4 regions of the Cupriavidus sp. FW305-27 genome follow, and region 2 is predicted to be linked to each of the others. Evidence: predicted binding sites of a transcription regulator. Region 2 holds the regulator's gene; each other region holds the start of a gene.
What was found. Region 2 encodes FNR, which switches genes on or off when oxygen is low (the NO sensors DNR and NnrR bind a similar motif). Its sites were predicted from a motif close to TTGATNNNNATCAA; they were not measured.

Region 1 (3,203 bases), on a different contig from region 2:
GGCTGCGCCGAGACATCGCGCCCGACCAGCCATACGGATCCGACCTATGTGGTGGACGGCGTGCTGCACTACTGCGTGACCAACATGCCGGCAGCGGTGGCGAGGACCTCCACCTTTGCCCTGAACAACGCCACGATCGGTCATGCGATGGCCCTTGCCGACAAGGGATGGTCCCGCGCGCTCTCAGACGACCCCTACCTGCGGGCCGGGCTGAATATCTGTCGCGGGAGTGTGACTTATGCGGCCGTCGCAAGCGCCCATGGCTACGCCCATGTACCCGCCGAGCAGGTGCTGACCTGAGCGCGGCCGCCAGTATCGGCCGACACGTTGCTGTCGGCCACCCCTAGTGCAGCAGCACTGCCATGAGCCGAATCACAGCGGTGTGGCTGGCTTGGTTGACTGGCATCAACCCGCATGTCCTTGCGACCGCTAATTTGGGATGAACCACAGCCGAAGCCGAGGTCGCCATGTACCGCCGCATTCTCCTAGCCCTCGATGGCAGCCGTTCATCCTTGAATGCCCTGGAGCAGGCCGTGTCGATGGCGCTGACCACCGACGCCGAGGTCAGCGCCATGTTCGTCGTCGACGACAGCGACCTGTTCTTCGAGGTCAGCCCGGGTGACCGGCACTGGCTGATGGCCGACATCATTGCCTATGGCAAGCAGGTGCTGGCTCGTGCCGGCGAGCGCTTCAGTGCCGCCGGCGTGCGCTGGAGCAGCAGGTTGGCCGAGACGCCCGGCACCCCTGCGAAGATTGCCGAGGCGATCATAGCGGAAGCGGACCACTGGAGCGCGGACCTGATCGTCATGGGCACACACGGCCATCGCGGCGTGCGGCGCATGGTGCTGGGCTCGGTCTCGGAGCACGTGGTCAGCAAGACGGTTCGCCCCGTGCTGCTCGTTCGGCAGCAGTCGCGCGGCGATACGCCCTGACCGTTCGGTTCCGGCCTGCGAAAACCCCAATAATTCTTCCGGAGTGACGCAAATGCAGGTTTCAAGAAGCCTAGGCCTCGGCCTGTCGTCGCTGGCGATTGCCGTTGCGGCGGCGGGTTGCGCCACTCGCGCCGCGCCCGCTGGCGTGCAGATCATGGAGCAGCACGGCGTTTCCTACGTATCGGGTGGAGACGATGAGGCGGGCATGCAAAGCATGCTGGCCATCGCCGCGCGTTTCAATGTACGGCTGACGATGGTGGATGCCGGGCGCGGGAAGCCGCTGGGCGGTGCCACGGTGGTCGTGGCCAGCCAGGAGGGCCGCCCGGTGCTGCACACTACGGCTAGCGGGCCGCTGTTCTATATGCGACTCAGGCCGGGTGCCTATCGGCTCGCGGTCGGCTACCAGGGGCGGGACCAGATGCGCGACATCGTCGTCGCTGGCGAGCCGCTCGAGGTGACGTTCCGGCTGCCGGTCAATACGCTCGAGGACGACTGGCTGCTCTGCGCCACGACACCCTGTCCGCGTCGCTGAGCCCGCCGCTCGGACGTGTCGCCGCGGGCACGACACCGCGCAAGCAAGTTCGCGGCGGTTCAGGGACGATCCCGCGAAAGAGAAGCGACGGAACTGGAAGGGGAAGAAGAAGCGCTCAGGCTTCGTTCGGGGACAAGCAGGCGAGCCGCTCGGCGTGGGCAGGCCTGAATCCGCGAGCCGCAACCCCTGCGCGAAGACTGCCGATGCGCGCGCGACCAGCGGCGGTTGGAGCGCGGTACCGCGGCTTTGACACGTATCAACAGCAGTTGCGCCGGTTGCCCTACGCTGCATTTAACCAGTCCAGACCCGAGTCGCCACAGGCTCCCATCGCCGGAGAAACCGCTATGTACCAGCGCATCCTTGTCGCCATGGACGGCGGCGCCGCATCGGAACTTGCCCTGGAACAGGCCATGATCATCGCGCGCGCCGCCAACGCCGAAGTGGAGGTGGTCCATGTGGTCGATGACCGCAGCCCGTTTCTGGATGCCAGCAATCTGGATCCGGTGAGATTGATAGAGGACCTCACGACGGCGGGGCAAAGCGTTCTCGCTGCCGCCGCCGGCCGGCTTGCCGCAGCGGGTATTCGCCACGTAACGCGGCTGCTCGGTAAGCCTATGGTCGAGGGCGACGTTGCTGCCACGATCGCTGCCGAAGCCAATGGCTGGGGCGCTGATCTGGTTGTGATGGGTACGCACGGCCGCCGGGGAGTGCGGCGACTCGTCATGGGCAGCGTCGCGCGAAGCGTGATCAACCTGGCCGTCGCGCCCGTCCTGCTTCTCCGCGCCGAGGAAGCGTAAGCAGGCGAACAGATTTTGGAGGGCATTACGCCAGAAAGCTATGCATACGATCGACTTTTCCGGCGAGACGCCGGATTACTGCCCGACCGGGCCAAGCCTGCGGTGTGCCGTGAAGGTGGATGGCACACCGGCGACCTATGAGATCACTGCCGAGGCGCTTGAGGATCATTTCGGCGCACGCTCGTACCGCAGTGAAGATTTGCTGCCGGCATTCATGAGCAACCGCCAGGACATTGAACGCGTCGCGGGAGCGCTGTTCGAGATGACAGGTGCGCGGCACATCGTGCTGCACAGCGGCCATTTTCGCTTCGCGGTGTGAGGCGCACGTCCTGGCCGGCGGCAGCCGCCACCGGGCGGTGCGCGTCCTTACAAGGAGCTACCCATGAAGAATCGCTTGCAGTCATGCACACCGGAGAAACGGCCAGGATGGCGCAGGCTTGCCGCCTGCGCGTTGGTGCCGCTATGCACAGCGTGTACCGCCGTACCGGACCTGCTGCGGCCGCCGAAGCCACGCACCGCCGCGCTGGCGGCAGGCAGCCTGGGCCAACTCGTACCTGGTGCCAGCGGTATTGCCTGTAGCGCGGACACGAAGACGGCTTGATGCACGACAAATCCGGGGCGGGGTGGCGATATAGATTCAAGAAAAGCTCCGTCCGGGGCTGCCTGATGGAGTCAATCCATGGACTACGCAACGATCCTGGTTCATCTCGATGCCGGCCGCCGCGTGTACGACCGGCTGCACCTCGCCACCCGGCTGGCGCTGGAGTTTCATTCCACGCTGGTTGGCCTGCTAGCCGTCGGCAAGCCGGATCCCACCGCCGTGCGCTACCTGGTGGACGGTGACCGCAATCTTGCCTCTTACACCGAATGGCGGCATCAGGTCGGCGAGCGGGCCCGTCACGCCCTGATGGGCGCAACGGACGAGGTAACCGTCATTACGGA
Region 2 (3,203 bases):
CGATCGCGCTGCGCACGCCGCTGAAGGTCGACATCATCCGCGACCGTGGTGCGCTCGGCCGTGAAGTGGAAGGCCGCTGGATCGAGAATGTCTATCGCCTGCAGCTGATCAACACCACCGAAGCGCCGATGCAGATCAGCGTGCGCGCCGACAGCGACGAACTGAAGAACCTGACCGTGGAATACGATAAGCAGGCCGAATCGCTGGCGCCGACGTCCAACCGGTTGCTGCCGATCCGGATCCGCGTGCCGATCGAGGCCGCGGCGCAGGGCACGCACAAGATCAACGTGACGGTGACGAGCGAAGGCACGGAGCAGGGGCATGCCGAAATCCGGCAATCCACCAGTTTCATCGTGCCGCGCGATTTGTGAAGCTAGGTCGTCAAGATGAAGGGGGCAAGATGAGTCAGCAAGGCAATCCGTGGTGGAAGGAGCCGTGGCCGTGGCTGTTGATGAGCGGCCCGCTGGTGGCGATGGTGGCGTGTGGCGTGACGATCTGGCTGGCATCCACGCATCCGGACATGCCGGTGCAGGGTGCAACGCGCCATGGCCTGGTGGTCGAGAAGGCCGACGCCGCGCCGCCCAAGGCTGCCGCTGTGAGGCAGCCATGAGGTTGCGCTGGCTGATGTGGGTACTCTGGCCGGCGTTCCTGATGGCCGGGTTCGCGACCGCGACGGTGTTTTCGGTGGTGGATCCCGGTGACCTGAACTTCTTCGGCCAGCCGATCGAAGCGTCCCGCGAATCGGTCTACACCGTTGGTTTCCTGATGGCCTGGGTGTTCTGCGCGTTGTCCAGCGGACTGACGCTCTACACCATGCCGACGCGGCTCAGCGATACCGACGAACTGGAATAAGCGGATCGGTGTGAGGTCTGCGCTGCCATGTCCGCATGCGGTACCTGGCAGCGCCTTGGCCGCTTAGCAGGAGCGGCTGTAGAGCTGCTTGATGCCGTCGATGTCCACGAGCTTGACGTGGCGCTGGCGAATCTGGATCAGGCCGGCTTCGGCAAAGCGGGAGAACAGGCGGCTGACGGTTTCGAGCTTCAGGCCCAGGTAGCTGCCGATCTCTTCGCGGCTCATGCGCATCACGAACTCGGACGCCGAATAGCCGCGTGCCGACAGGCGCTCAGAGAGGTTGATCAGGAAGGCGGCAAGCCGTTCCTCGGCGCGCATCGAGCCCAGCGTGACCAGCATCAGTTGGTCATGCGTGATTTCCTTGCCCATCAGGCGCAGGAACTGCTGCTGCAGCGACGGCAGGTCTGCCGACAGGGACTGCAACTCGCTCATGCGGACCACGCAGACTTCGGTGTCCTCCAGCGCGGCGGCATCGGAGGCATGCTGCATCTCGCCCAGCCCGTCGAGACCGACAATTTCGCCGGGCAGGTGGAAGCCGGTAATCTGCGAGCGGCCGTCTTCAGTGGTGACGTGGGTCTTGAGCGTGCCAAAGCGCACGGCATAGACCGCGGTGAGCGGATCGCCCATGCGATACAGGGTTTCACCCTTGTGCACACGGATGCGTTCCTGAACCAGCGTGTCCATCTTGGCGAGGTCTTGCTGCGACATGCCGACCGGAAGGCACAGCTGCCCCATCGCACAGGTGGAGCAGCGTGGTGACATCTCGGTAATGGGAATGGAGGTGAGCAATTGGAACCTGCTAGAAATGGCAGCGAGGGCGCGATAACGGCATTTTACCGTGCGATGTGATGTGGTAGGGAGTGAGAATTGACACTTGGCGTACTGATCAGCGTTTTTCTGCTGGCTTTGCTGGGCGGGGTCCACTGCGCCGCCATGTGCGGCGGCGTGGCGCTGGCCGTGGAGCAGCGTCACGGCGCGGCGGCGACGATCAGTCTGGTGCCCAGCCGTGCCGCCTGGCTCGGCGAGTTGCTGATAATGCACCTGGGCCGGATCTCGACCTATATGCTGCTTGGGGCCGCGCTAGGCGCGGTCGGTGCTTCGGCGTGGAAACAGGACTATCTGCCGGTGCAGCGCTGGCTGTTCGGCGCGGGCAGCGTCATGCTGCTGTGGTCGGGCTGGCGGTTGCTGCGCGGCAACACGTTTACCGTCGACTGGCTGGAGCGGCTGGCGTCGCGTGCCAGCGCAGCGGTGGCGCGCCGGCTGGGTGGCGTGGCACGCGGCATGCCGTCCTTTGTGCGCGCACGCGGCGGCCTGGCGCGGCGATACGGCGTGGGCCTGGCGTGGGGGCTGGTGCCGTGCGGCATGGTCTATGGGGCGCTCACGCTCGCGCTGCTGGCGGGCAATGCGGCGTCCGGCGCACTCGTGATGGGCGTGTTCGGGCTCGGCACACTGCCTAACCTGCTGGTGCTCTCCGGCCTGTCAGGCTATTTGCGTACGCTGTCGCGACGTCCCGGCGTGCGCCTGGGGGCCGGCCTGGCGGTAATGGCGTTCGGCGGCCTTGGCATTGCGCGAGCGGTGCTGTTGCCACATTCGCTGGCCGAGCATGGATTCTGCCTGGTGTTCTGAGGCGCCGGCGCTGCGCCGGCAACGGATGATGGTTGCAGGCGGGGGCGGGAATGCCATACAATCGCCAACATTGCGGTATCGCGCGGTGTCTTGTGAGCCGCGGTAAGCAGCGGGCGAGCAGCGCCAGGCGGCCTTCATACCAGAAGGTGAGTTCAGGGCAGGGGAAGCGGAAGGTTTTCGATGCCCGTCCCGTCCCCACAGTCCATCCGGTTCAAAAGATCTGGTTCAAAAGTCCGGCTGGCACTGCGGTGTTGGCGATGCCGGCCTTGCTCCCGATACCCGTTTTTCTTGCGTCCGAGGCCTTCAGTTCGCTGACAGCGACGTCCGGTATGTGCGGACGCGCTACGCAAGAGGTTCGCTGGCTGGCCCATAACGGCATGCGAACGATCTCCTGCCGGAACGCCCGGCAACTCGATGCAAAGATAGGGAAGTGCACGGCTTGGATGCAGCAGGTATCCGGCTAGCTGCGCAATGAGATGGCGGTGGCTTTCGCACCGCTGTATCCAAAATCTCCGGTGCCCCGGATCCGTCCGGGAGCAGGTGCAAAGACAGGCTGCACACCATCAACATGAATACCCAAGAGGCGAAGATCGTCCTCGAGACGGCGCTGATCTGCGCGCAGGAACCGTTGCGCGTCAATGATCTGCGGCGGCTGTTTGACGACGACGTCGGCGCAGACACCATCCGCGTGCTGCTTGATGAACTGCGGCAGGACTGGCGGCCGC
Region 3 (3,203 bases), on a different contig from region 2:
TGGCCTGCTCCAGCGGATACGCGGTGGTGTGCGTATGCAGCGGCGTCCGGGCGGCGATATCCATCAGCGCGATGCCGTCGGCACGCGTGAGGTTGGCTACGGAACACAGGCGCCTTTCTTCCCAAAGCAGCTGGTAAGGCATGCTTGGGATATCGCTCATATGAATTCCGCCACAGACCACGATGCCACCCTTGTCCACGGCGCGCAGCGCCTTGGGCACCAGCGCGCCCACCGGGGCGAAAATCAGCGCGGCGTCCAGCGGCACGGGCGACTCGAGCTCGCTCGAGCCGGCCCAGCACGCACCGGATTGGTAGGCGAGTTGCTGGGCGCCTGCGTCGCCCGTGCGGGTGAAGGCGTAGACTTCGCGGCCTTGCGCCACCGCGATCTGCGTCACCAGGTGGGCGGCGGCGCCGAAGCCGTAGATGCCGACGCGCTGCGCATGGCTGGCTGCGCCCGCCATGCGCAGCGTCCGGTAGCCGATCAGGCCCGCGCAGAGTAGTGGCGCGGCGTGTTCGTCATCGTAGCCGGGCGGAATCCGGAAGCAATAGCCGCTGTCGGCAACAACGTACTCCGCATAGCCGCCATCGCGGGTATAGCCAGTGAACAGCGGTGCGTCGCAAAGATTCTCGTGATGACGCAGGCAGTAGCGACAATGGCCACAGCTATGTCCGAGCCAGGGCACACCGACGCGGTCCCCCGGCTTGAAGACGGTGACACCGGCGCCGCACGAATCCACCTGTCCGACGATTTCATGTCCCGGGATGAGCACCGGCTTGGGATGGCGCAGGTCGCCGTCGGCGATATGCAGGTCGGTCCGGCACACCCCGCAAGCTCCCACGGCAATGCGAAGTTCGCCGGGCCCCGGTTCGGCAACCGGCAAGTGGTGGAGGCGCAGCGGCAGGCCTGCGCCCTCGAAGACCATTGCACGCATGGTTTGGTGGGGCATGGCGCGCCTAACCTTCGACTTCGCTGCGGACCAGGAGCACGGGCTTGCTGGTCTTGGCAAGCACGCCTTCCGACACGCTGCCCATCAGCAGGCGCCGGACGCCGCGGCGGCCGTGGGTGCCAAGCACGATCAGGTCGGCATTCCACGCATCGGCTTCGGTGACAATGGTCAACGAGATCCGGCCCGGCGCCACCGGCTTTTCATCCAGTTTCACCGAATTGCGCACGCCTGCTTCGCTGAGCCTGGCTGAGGCGGCATCCAGTGCCTTGCGGCCGTGCGCGGTGATGTTGTCGACCAGTTCTTTTGGATTGAAGTAACTGGCCTCGAAGAACACATCGCTGTCGTCTACCACGAACAGCGCCTTGACCTCGGCCCCGGTTGCCTTGGCGATGATGATGGCCTGGCTCAGTGCCAGGTCGGAAGAACGGCTGCCATCGACGGCGAGCAGGATGCGCTGGTACATGATGGATCTCCTGAAGGGCAAGGGTGTGCTCGATGTTGCGATTCGCTGCATTCAGCGTAGGCGCCGGCCTCGATATGCGCTTGAGATAGGTCAACCCGAAGGGGCAGGCGCCGCGAGAAACTGACCGCAGACAGAAGTGATGGCCGCATGGCTTGACGGTTTTACATACCTTGTTCGCAGTAGCCTCCACCGCACATCAGGACGAACTTGAGCCATGTCGCCGCATGGCTGGCCCGTTGATCCGGGTCAAGCGCCGGTCGGCCTTGCTGCCTAGACTGGTCTGTAGTTGAGGGGGAGGGCGATCATGGCTTACGACAGCATCCTGGTGCATCTGGACAGCAGTCCGCAGGCACGGCAGCGGCTCGAAGTGGCGGGGCGACTTGCGGCGGCCAGCCAGTGCCGGCTGATCGGCATGTACGCAGGTTTCATTCCCGATCCTGCCTGGTTCTACCTCATGGACGGCGCGCAGCAATATGTCGCGGACGATCTGGCCCGGCGCAAGCAGGTCAGGGAAGACGTCCGCGCGCAGTTTCTGGCTGCAACCCAGGCCATGCCGGTGCGCGCGGAGTGGCGCGCCGCGGAGCAGGGGGCGGTGGCATCAGTGCTGCGCGAGGCCCGCGAGGCCGGCCTGGTCGTTGCCGGCCAGTACGACCCCGGCAATACGGAAGGTCCGGTGGCCCGGCAACTGCTGGAATCGCTGCTGCTGGAGACCGGCCGACCGACGCTCGTGGTGCCGTGCGCGGGCACGTTTCCATCGCTGGGTACGCGCGTGATCGTGGCGTGGAATGGCAGCCGCGAGGCGGCGCGGGCGCTTCACGACGCCGTGCCGCTGATGGCCGGCGCGCAGGCGCGCATTTTTTGCGCACAGACCGCGGCCAAGGAGGCCAGAGCCGACGCCACCCCGGTCGGCCACGCCGCACGCGTGCTGGAGCGCCACGGCGTCGCCGTGGAAATCGAACACGGTCCCGGTGGGGCTGACCTGACCATCGGCGAACTCATCCTTTCGCGCGCGGCGGATTTCGATGCCGACCTGATCGTGATGGGTGCCTACGGACACGGTCGCATGCGGGAACTGGTGCTCGGCGGTGTCACGCGTACGCTGCTTGACTCGATGACGGCACCGGTGCTGTTTTCACGATGATGCAAGGTCAAACCAAAGAGTGGAATCACGTCATGGACTTCAGAACCTTCCTTGTCGACCTGAGCGAAGATGCTGCACGGTCCGCGCGCATTGAAACGGCAGCACGGCTTGCCGAAAAGTCCGGCGGCAGCGTGGTCGGACTGACGGCAACAGGAACGCACCTGGAGCCGTTTCGCGGGGCGGGCGAAGAAGCCGGGCAATACGGCGTGCTTGCCGCGAACCATTTGCACAAGCTGGCTGCGGCTCACAGGAACGCACTCGAAACGCTGACCGGGCAAGTGTCGCCGGCCATTCCCACCCGGCACATCGTTGTCGAAGCCGAGTCTGGCTGGGCGCTTGCCGACGAGGGCCGCTTCGCCGATCTCATCCTGCCCTCAGCGCCCTCGGCACAGGCCGATGTGCCGGCTTTGCTGGCCGGGGTCGCGGAGTACGCAATGCTCAATGCAGGCCGGCCCATCCTGCTGGTGCCGGGCGGGTCCGGCCCGCGACTTGGCGGCCATGTCGCCATCGCATGGAACGGCGGCCGGGAGGCCGCGCGCGCGGTCGCGGACGCACTGCCGTGGCTTGTGCATGCCAGCGCCGTTACCGTCCTGGTGGTCAGCGCTGGCAAGTACAGCGCTGCTGGTGAGAAAGAGGCCTATCGTGACAGCGCC
Region 4 (3,203 bases), on a different contig from region 2:
CTACAGTCCCGATACAAAGGCATACCAGCTGACAAGACGCCGGGTGCAGGCATACCTGGTATGGCGGCTGTGCTGCTCGAGCCGTTCTACTGCGTCGAATCCTCGCGCAGCCGCGCCACCGGCGGGGTCGGCATGGGGTTGTCGATCGCGGCCGACATTGCCGCGCGCCATGGCGGCGAGCTGACCCTGAGCAACCGCCCCGAAGGCGGCCTGCCCGCGCGCCTGTCCCTACCGCGCGGCTGACGCCGCCAGCGTGACGTACTGCGAGCCGCGCTGCCCGTGCGTGAAGTCGAGCGGGAAATCGCCCACGTCCACGCGCCCCTGCAGTGCCCGCCGCATCTCGGCCGCGCCGCTGCCGCGCAGGCCGGCCAGCGCGCGCGCCAGCCATGCCGCGCCGATATAGCCGGCCAGCGTGGCCGGCGACGGCGGCTCATCCAGGTATTGCTTCATGCGCGCCACGTGTTCCTTCACCACCCGCAGCGTGGCCTGTTGCGGCCCGGGCGCGACCTGGGTCAGCACCATGCCGCCGTTGTAGCCAGCGCCCAGGATTTCGCGCGCGGCGGTGGCGCTGACCGACGACAGCCCGACCAGGAAACCGTACCAGCCCTGCACCGCCAGCGCGCGGCCCAGTCCGGCGTAGGCGAGGGTATCGCCCGCCACGATCACCGCGCCCGGGCGGGTGGCGGCGATGCGCCGGGCGGCGGCCTCGGGATTGGCGTCGAGCGGCACCGCGCGCGTCCCGGTCTGCGCCTCCAGCCGGGCCAGCGACGGGGCGGCGAAGTCCGGCGCCAGGGCCAGCGCGATGCTGGTCATGCCGTAGCTGCGCAGCTGGCGTACCGCCGCGTCCAGTTCGGCCTGGTAGTCGGCACGGGTGAACCAGACGTTGTCGGCCGTCAGCGCAAGGCCCGACAGCGGCGCCACGATCTGCACGCCGCGCCGGCCCAGCTCGGCCGATGCCGCCAGCGCCGGCAACAGCCGGTCGCCCGGGCCGAACAGCAGCTCGGCGCGGTCGGTATCGGCCAGCGACACCGCCTGCGCCAGCGCGCGGCGCGGGTCGGGATCGGCGTCGCGGACCACGTGCGCGATGCGCACCGGGCCGTTGCCGGCGTTGACGGCGTCGAACATGACCTTGGCCCCGGCCAGGTAGTCGCGCGCAAGGTCGGCTTGTGCGCCGCCGCGGTCGAGCAGGTGGCCGACCACGACCGTGCGGCGCGCCTGCGACAGTGCTGGCCAGGCGGGCAGGGCCAGGGCCGCGCCGGCGGCGGCAAGCAGGCGGCGCCGGTGCCGGGCCGGTGCTGCCAGGTGCCTGCGCAGCGGTGGGTACGGCGGAAACATCGGAGTCTGGTCGGGAGTTGGCATTGCAGGGGGGCAGGTGACGCGCGGGCCGGCGGTGGCGCGCAGCGTATCCGCCGCACATGACACCAATGTGACGCCTGCCGCCCCGCAGGTCCAATGCCCGCGCTTGACGGCGGTCAACGCGCCGGCGGCGGTGCGGCCCTACGATGGGCCGTCATACACCCATACCCCCGCGCCCCCATGATCCCGTCTGCCATAACTTCCCCTGCGCCCGACCGCCGCGCGCTGTCCGACTTCCGTGCGCTGGCCGGCCGCATCGACGGCAACGGCCCGCGCTATACCTCGTACCCGACGGCCGACCGCTTCCGCAACGGCCCCGACCTGTCGCTGTACCACGACGCACTGGCCGCCTGCCGCGCCGACGCGCCGGCGCCGCTGTCGCTGTACCTGCATATCCCGTTCTGCGAGAACATCTGCTACTACTGCGGCTGCAACAAGATCATCACGCGCGACCATGGCCGCAGCGCCCGCTACGTCAACTACCTGGGCCGCGAAATGGCGCTGGTGGCAGACCGGCTCGGGCCGCGCCGCCAGGTGCTGCAGTCGCACTGGGGCGGGGGCACGCCGACCTTCCTCGACCCCGGCGAGATGCGCCGCGTGATGGCGCTGCTGCATGAGCATTTCGAGCTGGCGGCCGAGGGCGAGCATTCGATCGAGATCGATCCGCGCCGCGTCGACCACGCCCGCATGGCGCTGCTGGCCGAACTGGGCTTCAACCGCGTCAGCCTGGGCGTGCAGGATTTCGATCCCGAGGTCCAGCAGGCCATCCATCGCATCCAGCCCTTCGAAGAGACCCGCGCCGTGGTGGATGCCGCACGCACGCTGGGTTTCCGCTCGGTCAGCCTGGACCTGATCTACGGCCTGCCGCACCAGACCGCGGCGCGCTTTGGCCGCACCATCGATCAGGTGCTGGCGCTGCGCCCCGACCGGCTCTCGGTCTATAGCTACGCGCACCTGCCGCATGTGTTCAAGCCGCAACGCCGCATCGATGAAAACGCCTTGCCGCCCGCCGGCGAGAAGCTCGACATCCTGGTCTCCACCATCGAGCGGCTGAGCGCCGAGGGCTACGTCTACATAGGTATGGACCATTTCGCGCTGCCCGACGACGACCTCGCCGTGGCCCAGCGCGAAGGGCGGCTGCAGCGCAACTTCCAGGGTTACTCAACGCATGCCGGCTACGACCAGGTCGGGCTCGGCATTTCCGCGATCGGCGCGATCGCGGGGCGCTACGTGCAGAATGCGCGCACGCTGGACGAGTACTACGGCGCGCTCGACCACGGCCGCCTGCCGCTGGCGCGCGGCGTGGCGATGAGCGCCGACGACCACCTGCGGCGCGAGATCATCGGCGCCCTGATGTGCAATGGAGTGCTCGATATCCCGGCGCTGGAAGCGCGCCACGGCATCCGCTTCGGCACGGCCTTTGCGCCGGAACTGGCCGACCTCGCCGCGCTGGGCGCGGACGGACTGGTGCAATGCGCGCCGGACCGCATCACCGTGACGCCGCTGGGCCGGCTGCTGGTGCGGCGCGTGGCGATGGTGTTCGACCGCTACCTGCGCGAAGACGCCGCGCGGCCAGCGTCCACGGGTGCCCAGGCCGTTGCCGCCAACGATGGCGCGCAGCCGGTGCGCTTCGTGCCGCGGGCGCGGTACTCGCGCGTGGTGTAGCGGCCGCGCAAGCGGTACGGACGAAAAAAAGCCCGCGCAATGTGCGCGGGCTTTTTGTTTGCAGCAGGCGGACTTACTTGGCGGCGTTGGCCATGTAGTCCGAGGCGGCGATCACGTCGGCGTCCGGGCCGGCGTAGCCACCCTTGGGCGGCATCACGCCCTTGCCCTTGAGCGCAAAGTTG

Region 1: AC3WRI_RS12095 (universal stress protein) is a predicted target of FNR. The motif match lies at 1,711-1,724, and genes of this name have one in related genera.
Region 3: AC3WRI_RS03875 (universal stress protein) is a predicted target of FNR. The motif match lies at 1,646-1,659, and genes of this name have one in related genera.
Region 4: hemN (oxygen-independent coproporphyrinogen III oxidase) is a predicted target of FNR. The motif match lies at 1,463-1,476, and genes of this name have one in related genera.

Annotation. Positions count from the first base shown of each region.
Region 1 covers NZ_JBYTAG010000020.1:18,591-21,793, reverse strand. The annotation lists gene ald (alanine dehydrogenase) at 1-300, shown strand, start outside; gene AC3WRI_RS12105 (universal stress protein) at 468-932, shown strand; gene AC3WRI_RS12100 (carboxypeptidase-like regulatory domain-containing protein) at 985-1,464, shown strand; gene AC3WRI_RS12095 (universal stress protein) at 1,809-2,261, shown strand; gene AC3WRI_RS12090 (DUF1488 family protein) at 2,302-2,580, shown strand; gene AC3WRI_RS12085 (universal stress protein) at 2,941-3,203, shown strand, end outside.
Region 2 covers NZ_JBYTAG010000027.1:43,647-46,849, reverse strand. The annotation lists gene ccoG (cytochrome c oxidase accessory protein CcoG) at 1-371, shown strand, start outside; gene AC3WRI_RS15070 (membrane protein) at 401-610, shown strand; gene AC3WRI_RS15065 (hypothetical protein) at 607-852, shown strand; gene fnr (fumarate/nitrate reduction transcriptional regulator Fnr) at 916-1,641, opposite strand; gene AC3WRI_RS15055 (sulfite exporter TauE/SafE family protein) at 1,720-2,478, shown strand; gene scpB (SMC-Scp complex subunit ScpB) at 3,047-3,203, shown strand, end outside.
Region 3 covers NZ_JBYTAG010000005.1:119,561-122,763, reverse strand. The annotation lists gene AC3WRI_RS03885 (zinc-dependent alcohol dehydrogenase family protein) at 1-946, opposite strand, end outside; gene AC3WRI_RS03880 (universal stress protein) at 954-1,409, opposite strand; gene AC3WRI_RS03875 (universal stress protein) at 1,714-2,550, shown strand; gene AC3WRI_RS03870 (universal stress protein) at 2,583-3,203, shown strand, end outside.
Region 4 covers NZ_JBYTAG010000030.1:51,646-54,848, reverse strand. The annotation lists partial or broken gene AC3WRI_RS16295 (ATP-binding protein) at 49-243, shown strand; gene AC3WRI_RS16290 (ABC transporter substrate-binding protein) at 229-1,359, opposite strand; gene hemN (oxygen-independent coproporphyrinogen III oxidase) at 1,537-3,021, shown strand; gene AC3WRI_RS16280 (c-type cytochrome) at 3,095-3,203, opposite strand, start outside.